2 regions of the Paraburkholderia sp. SIMBA_030 genome follow, and region 1 is predicted to be linked to the other one. Evidence: riboswitches for the same ligand, from Rfam matches in the RefSeq annotation. Region 1 holds a riboswitch; the other holds the start of a gene.
What was found. Region 1 has a riboswitch for thiamine pyrophosphate ahead of thiC (phosphomethylpyrimidine synthase ThiC). Riboswitches for the same ligand answer to the same signal wherever they lie in the genome.

Region 1 (7,300 bases):
GATAGCAATAGCGAATTGCCGACGGGCGTGAGTAGTTGGTGAAACATCGCGTCTCCTTCGTTGTTATTCGAACGCGACGCGGGACTACGCACTACCGGGCGCGTCGCTCTGGCCTGACGGATGGGCGTCGGCGGCGCGTATGACGGGCGCGCCGGGGCGCTTATTTAAACGGGTACTGCGTGTGGCAACCCCAAGCATAGAACCCGGGCGCGGCGCGTCAAGAAGGGAAACTACGGGCGAACAGGACCTTAGTGATGGTAGCCATGCCCACCGCCATGCCAGCCGCCATGGCCGCCCCATGAGTAGCCGAAGCCGATCGACAGGGCGGGTCCATACCAGCCGGGGTACCCGTAGTAAGCCGGATACACGGGCGGCGGATAGTAAGCGGGGTAGGCCGGCGCAACGTAGACGGGCGGCGGCGGTTGCGCGACGACATAGGCCGGCGGCGAGTTTTGCGCATCGGCTTGTGCCTGCTGGGCGGATTGAGCTTGTGCTGCCGTGCCGTTCGTCCCCTCGGGCACTTCGCGTTGTGCGGCAGCGGCGGGGACGGTAGCGTAGTAGGGGTAATAGCCGTACGGGTAGTAACCGTACGGGTAATAGCAACCGGATAAGGTCAAAACACAAACGGCGCCGCCAAGCGCAATACCCATCCGTGAAATACGTGGTGTGCGACGGGGCAGCCGCTGGCTCATCGCGCTGAGCGTATTGATGACGTGGGACTTCATGACGCGCTCCTGTTTGCATCGGACGCCGCTGTCTGGGCGCCATGCCATGAGCTTACGCCGCGGTCGCCCGCGCGGGATTGCAAAACCGTAACGGCTTATTTCACGTCATTGCACAGCGTGTTCGAAGCGGCCGGCGTCATGCCTTGGCCAAGTAGTCGCGGCGCTTGCGGCCATGCGCGAGCCGCCGCCACGAGCGCGGCTCGCTTCAGGTTATCTACTTGCCGACCTGATTGCCGATAATGCCGCCGGCCGCTGCGCCGCCGAGGGTCGAAAGCGCGTTGCCGCCGATCGCGGCACCCGCCGCGCCGCCGACGCCTGCGCCGATCGCCGTGTCGCGCTGCCGCGTGGTCATGCCCTCACACGCCGAAAGACTCGCGACAACCGCGACGATAGCCGCGAGGGCACCGATCTGACGAATCGATTTCATGATGCCTACTCCAGTGGTTATTCAGAACAGGACAGCTCGCGCCGTCCTTTCATTCGATGCTATCGCCGCAGCCCGTATCTGGATGTGTGCGCTTGTCAGCGAACTGTCGGTTTCGTAATCAAATGTTTCCCATCGAGCAGCATGCGCCGTGCCTGCTCTTCCGGAAATGCAAAAAGCCCACCGGTGGCGGGCTTTGACGCTGCAACGCAGCGATTCAGGTCGTTCAGGTGATTTGTGGGCGGTTCAGCAGCGGGCGCGCGACGCTGCGCCCACCTTGCCGAACCTTACTGCCGCTGATAAATCTCAGCGCCTTTCTTCATGAACTCGATCGACTTCACTTCCATGCCTTTCTGCAGCGCTTCGTCGTCGGTGACACCCTGTTGCGCGGCGAACTCGCGCACGTCCTGGGTGATCTTCATCGAGCAGAAGTGCGGACCGCACATCGAACAGAAGTGGGCGACCTTCGCCGAATCCTTCGGCAGCGTTTCGTCGTGGAACTCGCGTGCCTTGTCCGGGTCAAGACCGAGATTGAACTGGTCTTCCCAACGGAATTCGAAACGCGCCTTCGACAACGCATTGTCACGCACCTGCGCGCCCGGATGGCCCTTTGCCAGGTCGGCGGCGTGCGCGGCGAGCTTGTACGTGATAATGCCGGTCTTGACGTCGTCCTTGTTCGGCAGGCCAAGGTGTTCCTTCGGCGTGACATAGCAGAGCATCGCCGTGCCGAACCAGCCGATCATCGCCGCGCCGATGCCCGAGGTGATGTGGTCGTAGCCAGGGGCGATATCGGTGGTCAGCGGTCCCAGCGTGTAGAACGGCGCTTCGTCGCACCATTCCAGTTGCAGGTCCATGTTTTCCTTGATGAGCTGCATCGGCACGTGGCCCGGACCTTCGATCATCGTCTGCACGTCGTGCTTCCACGCGATCTGCGTCAGTTCGCCGAGCGTCTTCAACTCGCCGAGTTGCGCTTCGTCGTTCGCATCGTAGATCGAGCCCGGACGCAGACCGTCGCCGAGCGAGAAGGCCACGTCATACGCCTTCATGATTTCGCAGATGTCTTCGAAGTGCTCGTACAGGAAGCTTTCCTTGTGGTGAGCCAGGCACCACTTCGCCATGATCGAGCCGCCGCGCGAGACGATACCGGTCATGCGTTTGGCCGTCAGCGGCACGTATTGCAGACGCACGCCCGCGTGGATCGTGAAGTAGTCGACACCTTGTTCGGCCTGTTCGATCAGTGTGTCGCGGAAGATTTCCCACGTCAGGTCTTCAGCGCGGCCGTTGACCTTTTCGAGCGCCTGATAGATCGGCACCGTGCCGATCGGCACCGGGCTGTTGCGGATGATCCATTCGCGTGTTTCGTGGATGTGCTTGCCGGTCGAGAGATCCATCACCGTGTCGCCGCCCCAGCGGATCGCCCAGGTCATCTTGTCGACTTCTTCGCCAATCGACGAAGTCACCGCCGAGTTGCCGATGTTCGCGTTCACCTTCACGAGGAAGTTGCGGCCGATGATCATCGGCTCGCTTTCCGGGTGGTTGATGTTGTTCGGGATGATCGCGCGGCCGCGCGCGACTTCTTCGCGCACGAATTCAGGCGTGATTTCCGTGAGGCCGTTCGGACCGAACGCGCTCGCGCCGAACGCCTGGCCCGGATGCTGGCGGCCCATCATCGCCGCGAGTTTTTCGCCGTTCGGGCCGCTGGTCTTCAGGCTTTCCAGATACGCGGCGCGCTGCTGGTTCTCGCGAATCGCGATGTATTCCATTTCCGGCGTGACGATGCCGCGACGCGCGTAGTGCATCTGCGAGACGTTCTTGCCGGCGATGGCGCGGCGCGGCGTGCGGTGCAGGCCCTGGAAGCGCAGATCGGCGGTGGCGGTATCGGCGGCGCGTTCGCGGCTGAAGTCGCTGGAAAGACCGGTTAGCGCTTCGGTGTCGCCGCGCTCTTCGATCCAGCGCTGACGCAGCGCCGGCAGACCCGCGCGAATGTCGATCTTGGCGTCCGGATCGGAGTACGGGCCCGACGTATCGTAGACGAAGACCGGCGGATTCTTCTCGCCGCCGAAACTATCCGGCGTATCGGCCTGGGAGATCTCGCGCATCGGCACGCGGATATCGGGGCGCGAGCCGCTCACATAGACCTTGCGGGAATTCGGCAAAGGGGCGACAGCGGCTTCATCGACGTGAGCGTCGGCGGAAAGAAACTTCGGATTGGCGTTCATGCATTTATCTCCTGTGCGGTCGACCAGAGTTGGCGCAAAGCACTTACTCTGGTCCCATGCAAAGCAATGTGGGGCCGCTAAGCAGGAGACGAGATGGAAGTTGTCGGATTCGCGATGGATAAAACGTTAGACCTGGGTGCGAAATCCGTACGCTTCCCTGCGCTGGCATTATCCAGATCAGGTTCAAAGGGTATTTCTCACCCACGCAACACGGACCTCCAACTTCCGTGCGACGCAGGACCCCCGCGTTAGCAGCGCACACGATACACCGGCTGGACGCTGCTTGGCAACCTGTCTTGAAATTATGAACGGCGGATATAACACCGCTCGGCTGCGGACTATTCTTAAGTTGATTGGGTTGCCAGGCTTGATGCGGTGCACCAGCGGCGGCGCACCAGCGGCGCGCCGCGCAAGCGCGTTTGTGATCGCGTTTGTCCGTGTTGGTGGCTTACAGCGTGAAATCGTCGGCGGCTTCGGGTTGAAACAGGATCTGTTCGAGCTTCAGCACTTTTTCCGTACCGCTTGGCGGCGTGAAGCGGATACGTTCGCCGCGTTTGGCGCCGAGCAAGGCGAGGCCGAGCGGCGAAAACACGTTCAGGCAGCCCTGCGCGAAGTCTGCGTTGGGTGGATAGACGATCGTCCAGGTCATATGCTCGCCGCTGGTTTCGTCGACTAGCGTGGCTTGCGAATTCATCGTGACGACATTCGCCGGAATGTCGCGCGAGTCGACGATGACGGCGCGTTCCAGGACGTCGTCGAGCATGTGTTGCAAGCTGGCGTCGGCGCCGGGCGCGGCCGCGTGCTTTTCAAGGCGGGCGACGTCGAGTTCGGTGAGGTAACAGGTTTTCGTCTTTTTCATGACGGGTTCTCCAATTCGCTCTGCATGTAAGGGGACAGCGTGCGGATGAGATCGGCCCGGAACCCGACGACGAGGCTCCGGTGAAGGGGGAGCAGCGTTCAGATCGGGCGCCGGGCGGCGGGAAGCGGGAGCGTTCGGGTCGGCTGGCCGAGGTGATGCGGCATGATGTCCGCGCGTGCGCAACCGGTTGCGCGGCGCAGGCGCAAGCGGGTGAAGACACGGGAGATCGGAGAATGCATCGGGGACCGGCGGATGAAGAAAGAAGTTCAGGTGAGCGCCGGATGTAAGCGAAATAGGCGCAATCGAAAGGTGAATGTTAGCACGAGCCGGGACGTCTCTTGACCCGGTCATAAGCGCGATGGCGGCCAAAGCCGCGCAGGCCAGCTTCCTCCCGGCGCAACGGGGCAGGGCGGCAGAGGTGATTCTCGCTGCGGCGCGTTCAAGGGCGCCGCGGCCTGTGCCGTTATCCCGATGGTAGGGGCGGTTGCCGCCCGGTAGCGCGACGGGCGGCATTGATTGGCGCGATGCCGTTTTAGACGACGTAAGGGGATGTGCCGATGAAAACGAGAGCATGGCGATTCAGAGCGCTGACCACGGTGGCGGCGATGGCCGCACTGTTTGCCGGGCCGGCTGTGGCGACGGCTTCGAGAGGTGGGGCGATTGCCTTTTCGGGGGCGATTGTGGCGCCGCAGCTTGAGATTTCCGCCGCGCCGGCCGCGGGCGTTGGCTTGGCTGGCGTGCAGGTTAAGCGTGGGGCGTCGGCCGTGACGCTGACTTTCAATGCGCCGCCGGGGGTGGCGACGGGTGCCGATGTTGCCTTGCAGGTGAACGGCGGCGCGGCGGCGCGGGACGATGCCATTGCTGCGCGGTTTGTCGATCGCGCTGGACGTGTTTTTGCCGCTGCGCGGGATGGGCATTATCGGGTCGGCCGCGATGGTGGGGTGCTGTCGCTTTCTGCCAGGAAGGGGAATGGGGTGGATGCGCAGACGCGGGTGACGGTGGTGGTCAGTTACGATTGACCGCTTACAAGGCGCACAATAAGCAAACACCAGCCACGGAAGGCGGCAAAGCACCAAAACCCAATCGCACGCCAACCCGTGCAACGAGCCCCCTTCCGTGGCGCGCCCAAAGAAAAAATAAAAATATTATCCAGCCGGTTGTCATAACCGGCCCCCACCTTCGACAAACGTGCAGATCCAGATGGAGCACGCCATGCAAACTGCACCGACCCGCCGAGCCAATCGGCCTTTCACGCGAGCGATCGCGCTAGCAATCGCGTTGGCAACGCTCGCCGCCAGCGGCCTGGCACAAGCCGCCGCTGACATGTGCACGTCCCGCAGCCCATCCCACCGCGTGGCGCTAGTGGAGCTTTACAGCAGCGAAGGCTGCAGCAGTTGCCCTCCAGCCGACAGCTGGCTGAGCCAATGGAAAAACAGCGGCGCCACCCAAAGCATCGTGCCCTTGGCACTTCACGTCGACTACTGGAATAGCCTGGGCTGGACCGACCGCTTCTCGCAGCATCGTTTCACCGAACGTCAGCAAACCCTGACTGACCTGGCCGGCGGGCACACGATCTACACGCCCGAAATCTTCGTATCAGGCCGCGAGCTACGCAGCTGGTCGCAACAGGCCAGTTTCCAGAACCGAATCGAGAAGGTCGTAGCCGAACCGGCGCAGGCCAACGTCGCCCTCGAACTGAAACCACAAGCGACGGGCGCATTCAACGTCAACGCACAATTCACCGCCAAAGCGGTCAACTCCGCGATCAGATCTGCGGACACGCTAAACGCATACATAGCAGTGTATGAAAACGCGTTGACCTCACAAGTGCGCGCCGGCGAAAACAGCGGCGTCACACTGCATCACGAAAGAGTGGTGCGGCAATGGATCGGCCCAGTGCCGCTGGTCGCCGGAGCCGCGCAAATCCATCGCGACATCCGTATCGACGGTGCAGACGTCGGCACGACCGCATCGGCCGACCGCTTCGGCGTGGTCGCCTTCGTCGAAAACGCCGCGACCGGCGACGTATTGCAAGTGGCCGAACTGGCCGCCTGCCGTTGATCGCGCCGCGGCTGCCGCGCCTCCATTCACGGGAGATTCTCATGGCAACCCCTCACACACTCAGCAAAACCGCGCCGCCCGCGGCGCCGCTCAGCAGCACGATTCATCCGGTGTGGGTGCGCGTCACGCATTGGCTCAACGCGCTGGCGGCCATCGTGATGATGCTGTCAGGCTGGCGCATCTACGATGCCTCGCCGATCTTTCCAGGCTTCACGTTTCCGCCGGCGATCACCCTCGGCGGCTGGCTCGGCGGCGCGCTGCAATGGCATTTCGCGGCGATGTGGCTGCTGGTCTTCAACGGCCTGCTGTACCTCGCGCTGAACCTGATAAGCGGACGCTTCGTGCACAAGTTCCTGCCGATTTCGCCGCGCGCCATCCTGCACGACTTCATTGCTGCGCTGACCGGCAAGCTCTCGCACGCGGATCTGCGCGTCTACAACGCAGTGCAGAAATTCGCCTACCTGTTCGTCGTCTGCGATCTGATCGTGCTGGTGCTGTCGGGCCTCGCGATCTGGAAGTCGGTGCAGTTCCCGCTGCTGCGCGAATTGATGGGCGGCTACGATAACGCGCGCATCGTGCATTTCTGCGCGATGTCGCTGATGGCCGCTTTCATCGTCGTGCATCTGGCGATGGTGGCACTCGTGCCGCGCTCGCTTCTCGCGATGTTGCGCGGACGATGAGCCCAGCTTAAGGACATCCAATCATGAAACCCGCTAACAAACTCGACCGCGAATCGATCCTGATCGACGCACGACGCGAACTCGCGATGCCGTCGCGGCGGCTGTTCGGCAAACGGCTGCTGACACTCGGCGGTCTGTCGCTGCTGACCGGCTGCTCTCTGACCGACGACGAATCGGTCAACAAATTTCTGATGATGGTGTCGCGCCTGAACGACCGCGCGCAAGCCGCGCTGTTCGATCCGAAGCAGCTCGCGCCGACCTACACCGAAGCGCAGATCACGCGGCCGTTTCCGTTCAACGCGTTCTATGGCATCGACGAGGTGCCCGACGTC
Region 2 (7,300 bases), on a different contig from region 1:
ATCGGGTCGGCGCGCGCGGTCAGCATAATCACGGGAATATCGTCGCCGGCGACGCGCAATGCGCGCAGCGCACTGATGCCGTCGAGCTCCGGCATCATGATGTCGAGCACGACCAGCGCGGGACGCTCGTCCTGCAATTGACGCTGCAACGCCATACCGTGTTCGAGCACGGCGACCCTGAAACCGCGCCCTTGCAGATATTGGCTGACGAGCTCGCGTACGATGGGGTCGTCGTCGACGACCAGAATGGATTGGTTCATCCAGGTCATCTTAGTGATCCGCGCGAGCGCCGCAAAGCGCGTAACGCTTTCGAATCCTTTCCCGCGTAAGAGAAAGCAAGCGGCCTGCTCAGTTGGCTTGGGAAGTTTGAATGGTCTGCATCGGCTGCGGACCGAGGGCAGTCTGATCGACCACCATCCGGTCGATCAAACCGTTGAGCTTGGTCGACGCGCTGGAGAAGCGATCGGCGTTGAGGCCGCCGGTCTGGTAACGCGCGGTGACCAGAATACGGCCGTGCTGGAGCAGCGTCAGAACGATGATCGACAGGTACTGAATCGATTCGTCGCTGAACGAGCGGCGGCCGTAATCGATCGCGGCGTTATAGACGAGCCGCGCCTCGCAACCGGCCGGCGAAGTGCCCGGATTGTAGACGTCGGAACGAATACCGCGCCGCTCGAGCGCATATTGCAGCGCCGGTACAAAATCGCCGACCGACACCGCCTGATTCACTTCGATGCAGATGTCGTGCACGGCGGCGGGCCGGCCGTTGACAAAGGTCGGCGACGAATAGTTTGCTGCGATCGCGTAGCCCGCCTGAATCACCGAACCGGTGGCGTCGGCCGCCGAGATCAGCGTCCAGGCGCAGCCGTTCAGGCCGAGCGCCATGATGGCGGATGCGGCAAGCCGGGCGCCGGGCCGCCGCAACATGACCCACCCAGCCAGTGTGGCTCGCGTTAAAGCGACAGCGCGCAAGCTCGGCGTGAAGGTCATGGTGCGCGGTGCCTCGCGACCGCGAAGAGGGCGATGGACAACGGCGATCGAGTTCACGCTCAGCGCGTGACGCGCAGGCGCAATTCGTTTTGTCCTTGCACGCTTGCCGTGACGTTGACGCGCCGCTCGGCGGTGGTCACGATGAAATGCTGTCGCGTCGGCGTGTTGACGTCGTGCACGACGTTCGGAAAGCATGCGGCGATATCGGCGCCGAATTCTTCGAGCGGATCGTTGACGACGCCGTCCGCTTGCCAATGTGCGCGCCAATGGCAATCGTACGAGTGGCTGTTCGCGCGGCAATCGTCCGCGTCCGGCAACCCCGGCAGTTGCGCGGCGGGTTGTGCGCGCAGTTGCTTGAAGTCGGGTGCTTCGACGATGTGTTTGAGCGCGGGGCAAACGTCTGCCGGCTCGTTGGGCTGGGTGGCTTGCGCAGCGTGTGCGGTGCCCGAGAGCAGCCATGCTGCGCCGAGAGCGAGCGCGAGGCGCTGGGTCAAAGGACGGGAGCGGCGATCGAATGACATGTGCGAAGAGTCCGGTAGCAGTGAATGGCGTGGCGGGCCGAACGTGGTATGGCCCGCACGACAATCGTCGCCGCTACACTGCGTTTTCAAAGCGGGGAACAGCTTGCCCGCTTCGCAAATGCTTTCTAACTCTTCTCGCGTGTTTCCGGATCTTGCGGCGTGTCGCTCAGCCGGGCGTGAGACCGCCGTCGACGTGGATCACCTGGCCGGTGATGTGACGGGCGAGCGCCGCACCGATGCTGGAGCCGGCTCCGGTGATCAGCACGACGCGCTCGAGTTCAGCGCCGCTCAAGCAGCGACCGGTTCGTCCGAGCGTTCGACATCGAGCGTTTCCGCGTGGAACGCCGCTAGCGATTCGCGATGTGCGACGCTGACGATCGCCGCCTTCGGCAGCCGTTCGGTGAACAGGTGGTACAGACGCGCTTCGTTTTCTGCATCGAGCGCGCTGGTCGCTTCGTCGAGGAACAGGTAGTCGGGCTTGTGCAGCAATACCCGGGCGCCGGCGAGGCGTTGTTGTTCGCCCGGCGAGAGAATCCGCGTCCAGTGTCCCGATTCCTGCAGCCGGTCCGCATACTCCGACAGACGACAGACGCGCAGCGCTTCGCGGCATTCGTCGTCGGTATAGGTATTGGCGGGGGACGGGTAGGTGAGCGCCGCTTTCAGCGTGCCGATCGGCATGTAGCTGACCTGCGGGATGAACATCATGCGCGCGTTGACCGGCGCGTCGATCGAGCCGTCGCCGAATGGCCAGAGCCCGGCGAGCGCACGCATCAGCGTGCTCTTGCCCGAGCCGGACGGACCGCGCACCAGCCAGCGCGAGCCCGGCTGGATCGCGATATCGCGGATGCGCGACAGCGGGTTGCCATTCGGCAGCGCGAGCTTGAGGCCGTCGGTGGAAAGCTTGTCGTCGTCGACGAAATGCAGGTTGATGCCGCCATGCGCGGTCGCCGGCGACACCGATTCCTTCAGACGCGGCGCATGCACGACGCGCTTGAATTCACGCAACCGGTTCACGGTAGCGCGCCATTCCACCAAGCTTGTGTAACTGTTGATGAACCACGAAAACGAATCGCTGACGGTGCCGAACGCGCTCGAGATCTGCATCAGCACGCCGAACGTAAAGGCGCCCGCGAAGTAGCGCGGCGCGGCGACCACCAGCGGAAAGATGATCGCGATCTGACCATAGAAAGCCGACACGAAGGTGAGCCGCTTGGTGTACTTCATCACCTGCCACCAGTTATCGCGGATGCGGCCGAACAGCGTGTGCGTGTTCGTTTTCTCGGTTTCCATGCCGTTGTAGAAGGCGATCTGCTCGGCGTTTTCACGCAGACGGATCAGGCCGAAACGGAAATCCGCCTCGACTTTCTGTGCCTGGTAATTGACCGACACGAGCGGATGGCCGACCTTCTGGATGACCAGCGAACCGGCCACCGCATAGAGCGCCGCGGCCCACACCATGTAGCCGGGAATCTGCACCGGCATGCCGCCGAGCGAGACCGTCAGCGCGCCGGCGAGCGACCACAGGATCGTCATGAACGACACCAGCGTGACGACCGTCGACAGCAGGTCGAGCGTCAGCGACAGCGTGGTGGTGGCGAACGATTGCAGGTCGTCGCTGATCCGCTGGTCGGGGTTGTCGGCGAGCCGGTCGCGTTCGATCCGGTAGAAGGCGCTGTCATGCAGCCATTCGTTCAGGTAACGCGTGGTCAGCCACTGACGCCAGCGGAAGCCGAGCATCTGCCGCAGATAGCGGCCGTACACCGCGAGGACGATGAAGGCAAACGCGAGTCCCGAGAACACCATCAACAGGTGCGGGAAATCGTGCACGTTCTTGGTTTGCAGCGCGTTGTAGAAGTCGGCGCTCCAGCGGTTCAGGCGCACGTTGATCCACACGACGAGCAGATTCATCACGATGATCGCGACGAGCAAGCCCCACGCCGTCTTTCGTTCTTCGGAGACCCAGTAAGGTTTAATCAGGCTCCAGGCGGAGACTTTGTCGTCCGGCTGCAGCGCGGGGCTGGCAGAGGTATTCGGTGTCATGAGCATCCTGATGTAGTGCTGGCCCATCAAGGGCTGACCCATTGGGGGCCGCCCCACGGCGGGTTTGCGGTGCATGCCCGGGTGTCGTGCTCGACGAACGCGCGCCCGAGCGAGCGTCCGATTCTGGCGCGACCCCCTTAAGCGAAAATTAATTTCCACCTGCGGGACTCGCCCCGATGCCGCCGTCGCGCGGGCAGCGGAGCATGCCGCCGAGGCAAGGCTCCTGCGGCATCCGGTCTCGGCATTGTGCCAGAGCGGCGCGCGGCCATATTGATGAATCGAAAGAGGTGCCGGATCAACAACTGTAGGCGCCCGCGCGAGCCGCTGGTTTGCGGGCATCGCGCCTTTTATGGTCTAATGACCTTCGACGAAACAGGGGTGCTTCGCACGCCGGCAGCGTGGATGTCCACGCAGCGGCAGCGAGGCTGAGAGAGACCCTTTGCACCCGATCCGGGTAATACCGGCGCGGGAAGTTTCCGGAAGCAGCCAATCTTCCATTCCCCGCCGGGCGTCCGTCATTTTGACGCGCGTGTTGCCCGGCCGGCCTTACCCGCCGGTTTCGTCCTGGGTACGTGCGCTTGTTGCCGTACGGAAAGGACTCGATGACCGCCTATTCTTCAGACATGAGTTTTGCTCTTCGCCACGCTGCTGTCGGCGTGCCGCGCTGCTTTAGCGTTGCCTGCCGTTGCGGTGATCGGGAGTGCGCACGATGAACCGTCCTGCTCAACCCGATTTCGCGGTGCTCGGCGGCGGCCTGTGCGGACGCCTCGTCGCGTGGCGGCTTGCCGGGCAAGGGTATCGCGTGGCGCTCTACGAGCGTGGCGACGCCGCCGGTTCGCAAGCTGCCGCGTGGGTCGCCGCGGCGATGCTGGCGCCGCTTGCCGAGGCCGCCAGCGCCGAGTTGCTGATTACGCGGCTGGGCGCGAGCTCGCTCGAAAGCTGGCCGCGTGTGCTGGCCGAATTGCCCGAACCGGTGTTTTTCCAGCGCAACGGCACGCTGGTCGTATGGCATCACGCCGACCGCACCGAAGCGCCGCTGTTCGAACGCCGGGTGCGCTCGAACGCGCCTGCCGAACTGCTCGACGGCGGCTTCGTGACGCTCGCCGGTGCGCAGGTCGGCACCGCCGAACCCGCGTTGGCGGGCCGCTTCAATCAGGGCTGGCTGCTGCCGCTCGAAGGGCAACTGGATAACCGCCAGGTATTGTCCGCGCTGGCCGCGGGCCTTGCCGAGCGCGGCGTCGAAACGCATTGGAACACGGCTGTCGACGATCATGCGTTGCCGCCCGCGCGCATCACGATCGATTGCCGCGGTCTCGGCGCGAAGGCGGTTCTGCCCACATTGCGCGGCATTCGCGGCGAAGTCGCACGCGTGCATGCGCCCGGTATCAACCTGACGCGGCCGGTGCGCCTGTTGCATCCGCGCTATCCGCTCTATATCGCGCCGAAGCAGGACGATCTCTACGTGATCGGCGCGACCGAGGTGGAAGGCGAGGACATGTCGCCAGTCAGCGTGCGCTCGGCGCTCGAACTACTGAGCGCGGCATTTTCCGTGCATCCCGGTTTTGGCGAGGCTCGCATCCTCGAACTGAATTCGCAGTGCCGCCCGACTTTGCCGGACCACCGTCCGGCGTTGCTGTGGGACGGCGCGCAGACCTTGCGCGTGAATGGCCTGTACCGGCACGGCTACATGATCGTGCCCGAAGTCGCCGACGAAGCCGTGCGCTTCGCCGCGGCGCTGTTCGACGGCCGCATCGGCGATGCCGATGCATTTGCGGACTGGCAACGCGACGCGCGTTGGAGCGAGCTGTTTCAACTGGATTCCGCGCGGGAGCCGGCATGAGCGCTGCGGTTTTCAATGCACGCATTGCACGCTGCGCCGCCATCGCCATCGATTGAACCGTATTCAAACACCATGGACATTCATATCAACCAGAAGCCGTTGTCGCTGCCCGAAGGCGCGACAGTCGCCGATGCGCTCGCCGCGTTCGGCGCGCGTGCGCCGTTCGCGGTCGCGCTGAACGGCGATTTCGTCGCGCGCACCCAGCATGCGGCGCGCGCGCTGCAACCGGGCGACAAGCTCGATGTCGTGCAACCCGTGGCCGGCGGCTGAGCTTCGTCGAGGCCTGCCTGAACCGCCACGCATTGCCGGAGACAAGGATGATGCAAATGACTTCCCCCCAACCCGCGGACGCGCTCACGCTCTACGGCGAAACCTTCGCCAGCCGCGTGCTGCTGGGCACCTCGCGCTATCCGTCGCTGCAATCGCTGTCCGATTCGATCGACGCCGCGCGGCCCGGCATGGTCACCGTCGCGCTGCGCCGGCAGATGAACGAAGGCGGCGCCGAAGCCGGCTTCTTCGATCTGCTCAAGCGCCACGGCGTGCCGCTGCTACCGAACACCGCCGGCTGCCTGACCGTCGGCGAAGCGGTGACGACCGCGCACATGGCGCGTGAGATTTTCGAAACCGAGTGGATCAAGCTCGAACTGATCGGCGACGACTACACGCTGCAGCCCGATCCGGTCGGCCTGATCGAAGCGGCCGCGCAGTTGATCAAGGACGGCTTCAAAGTCCTGCCGTATTGCACCGAAGATCTGGTGATCGGCCGCCGTCTGCTGGATGCGGGCTGCGAAGCGCTGATGCCGTGGGGTGCGCCGATCGGCACCGGCAAGGGCGTGATCAATCCGTACGGCCTGCGTGTGTTGCGCGAACGGCTGCCCGACGTGCCGCTGATCGTCGATGCAGGCCTCGGCGTGCCGTCGCATGCGGCGCAAGTGATGGAGTGGGGCTTCGATGGCGTGCTGCTGAACACCGCCGTATCGCAGGCGACGCATCCCGACGCTATGGCGCGCGCGTTCGCGTTGGGCGTCGAGGCGGGCCGCCAGGCCTTTCTGGCGGGACCGATGGCAGAGCGCGAAAGCGCGCATGCGAGCACGCCGGTGGTCGGCATGCCGTTCTGGCATCAAGACGGGAGCGCTGCATGACGCAGACTTTGCCTTTAAAGGATCGCGAGCTCTTCTGGCCGCCCGCCGACGAACTCACCGAAGCCGCCGAGCGCATCCGTGCCCGTCTGGGCGACTGGCCGCCGACGCACGCGCCGTGGCGCATCTGCCTGACCGCGCCGGACGCGCCGAACGGCGGTGACCTGCTTATCGTCGCCGACGCGCAGCAGCATGGCGAGCAGGTGGCGCGCTGGCTGGTACAGGGCGCGGGCGTGATCGAAGCCGCGGAGAACCGCGCGGCGCTGCATCTGGGCGGCGAGAAATACCGTCTGGAGGGCCATCTGGCGGAGGACTGGATCGCCGCGCTGGCCGCGTTTCTGGACTGCGGTTTCGATCCGCACGACGCGCTGGTACTGGCGCTGGCGTGGCGCGACGGCGACGAAACCCGTGCGGACGACGCATTTCCGGCCGACCTCGGGCGTTTCCCGCGTATCGCCGGTTTGCCGGACGCGCCGGCGCAAGCGTTCGCACGTTGCCCGGACCGGTTGGGCCTGTATCCGGTGCTGCCGACCGCGGAATGGCTCGAGCGCGTGGTGGGCTTCGGTGTGAAAACCGTTCAGTTGCGCCGCAAATCGGCCGAACCCGCCGATGAACTGAAGCGCGAAATCGCCCGCTGCGTCGCCGCCGGCCGTGAGCACGACGCCCAGGTTTTCATCAACGATCACTGGCGAGCCGCGCTGGCTGCGGGCGCATACGGCGTCCATCTCGGCCAGGAAGATGTCCATACCGCCGACTTGCCGGCGCTTGCC

Region 2: it holds a riboswitch for thiamine pyrophosphate, as region 1 does, so the genes downstream of both, SB772_RS34715 (FAD-dependent oxidoreductase) here and thiC (phosphomethylpyrimidine synthase ThiC) in region 1, are expected to answer to the same signal.

Annotation. Positions count from the first base shown of each region.
Region 1 is NZ_JAWRXB010000023.1:79,901-87,200, forward strand. Features, by position in the region: gene SB772_RS32080 (L-lactate permease) at 1-47, opposite strand, end outside; gene SB772_RS32085 (hypothetical protein) at 249-725, opposite strand; gene SB772_RS32090 (glycine zipper 2TM domain-containing protein) at 940-1,152, opposite strand; gene thiC (phosphomethylpyrimidine synthase ThiC) at 1,437-3,368, opposite strand; TPP riboswitch at 3,505-3,623, opposite strand; gene SB772_RS32100 (GreA/GreB family elongation factor) at 3,817-4,227, opposite strand; gene SB772_RS32105 (hypothetical protein) at 4,785-5,246, shown strand; gene SB772_RS32110 (DUF1223 domain-containing protein) at 5,440-6,288, shown strand; gene SB772_RS32115 (cytochrome b/b6 domain-containing protein) at 6,330-6,968, shown strand; gene SB772_RS32120 (molybdopterin-dependent oxidoreductase) at 6,992-7,300, shown strand, end outside.
Region 2 is NZ_JAWRXB010000027.1:78,808-86,107, reverse strand. Features, by position in the region: gene SB772_RS34740 (response regulator) at 1-260, opposite strand, end outside; gene SB772_RS34735 (hypothetical protein) at 349-927, opposite strand; gene SB772_RS34730 (hypothetical protein) at 1,050-1,511, opposite strand; gene SB772_RS34725 (hypothetical protein) at 1,678-1,803, opposite strand; gene SB772_RS34720 (ABC transporter ATP-binding protein/permease) at 1,800-3,551, opposite strand; TPP riboswitch at 3,916-4,040, shown strand; gene SB772_RS34715 (FAD-dependent oxidoreductase) at 4,261-5,391, shown strand; gene thiS (sulfur carrier protein ThiS) at 5,464-5,661, shown strand; gene SB772_RS34705 (thiazole synthase) at 5,718-6,533, shown strand; gene thiE (thiamine phosphate synthase) at 6,530-7,300, shown strand, end outside.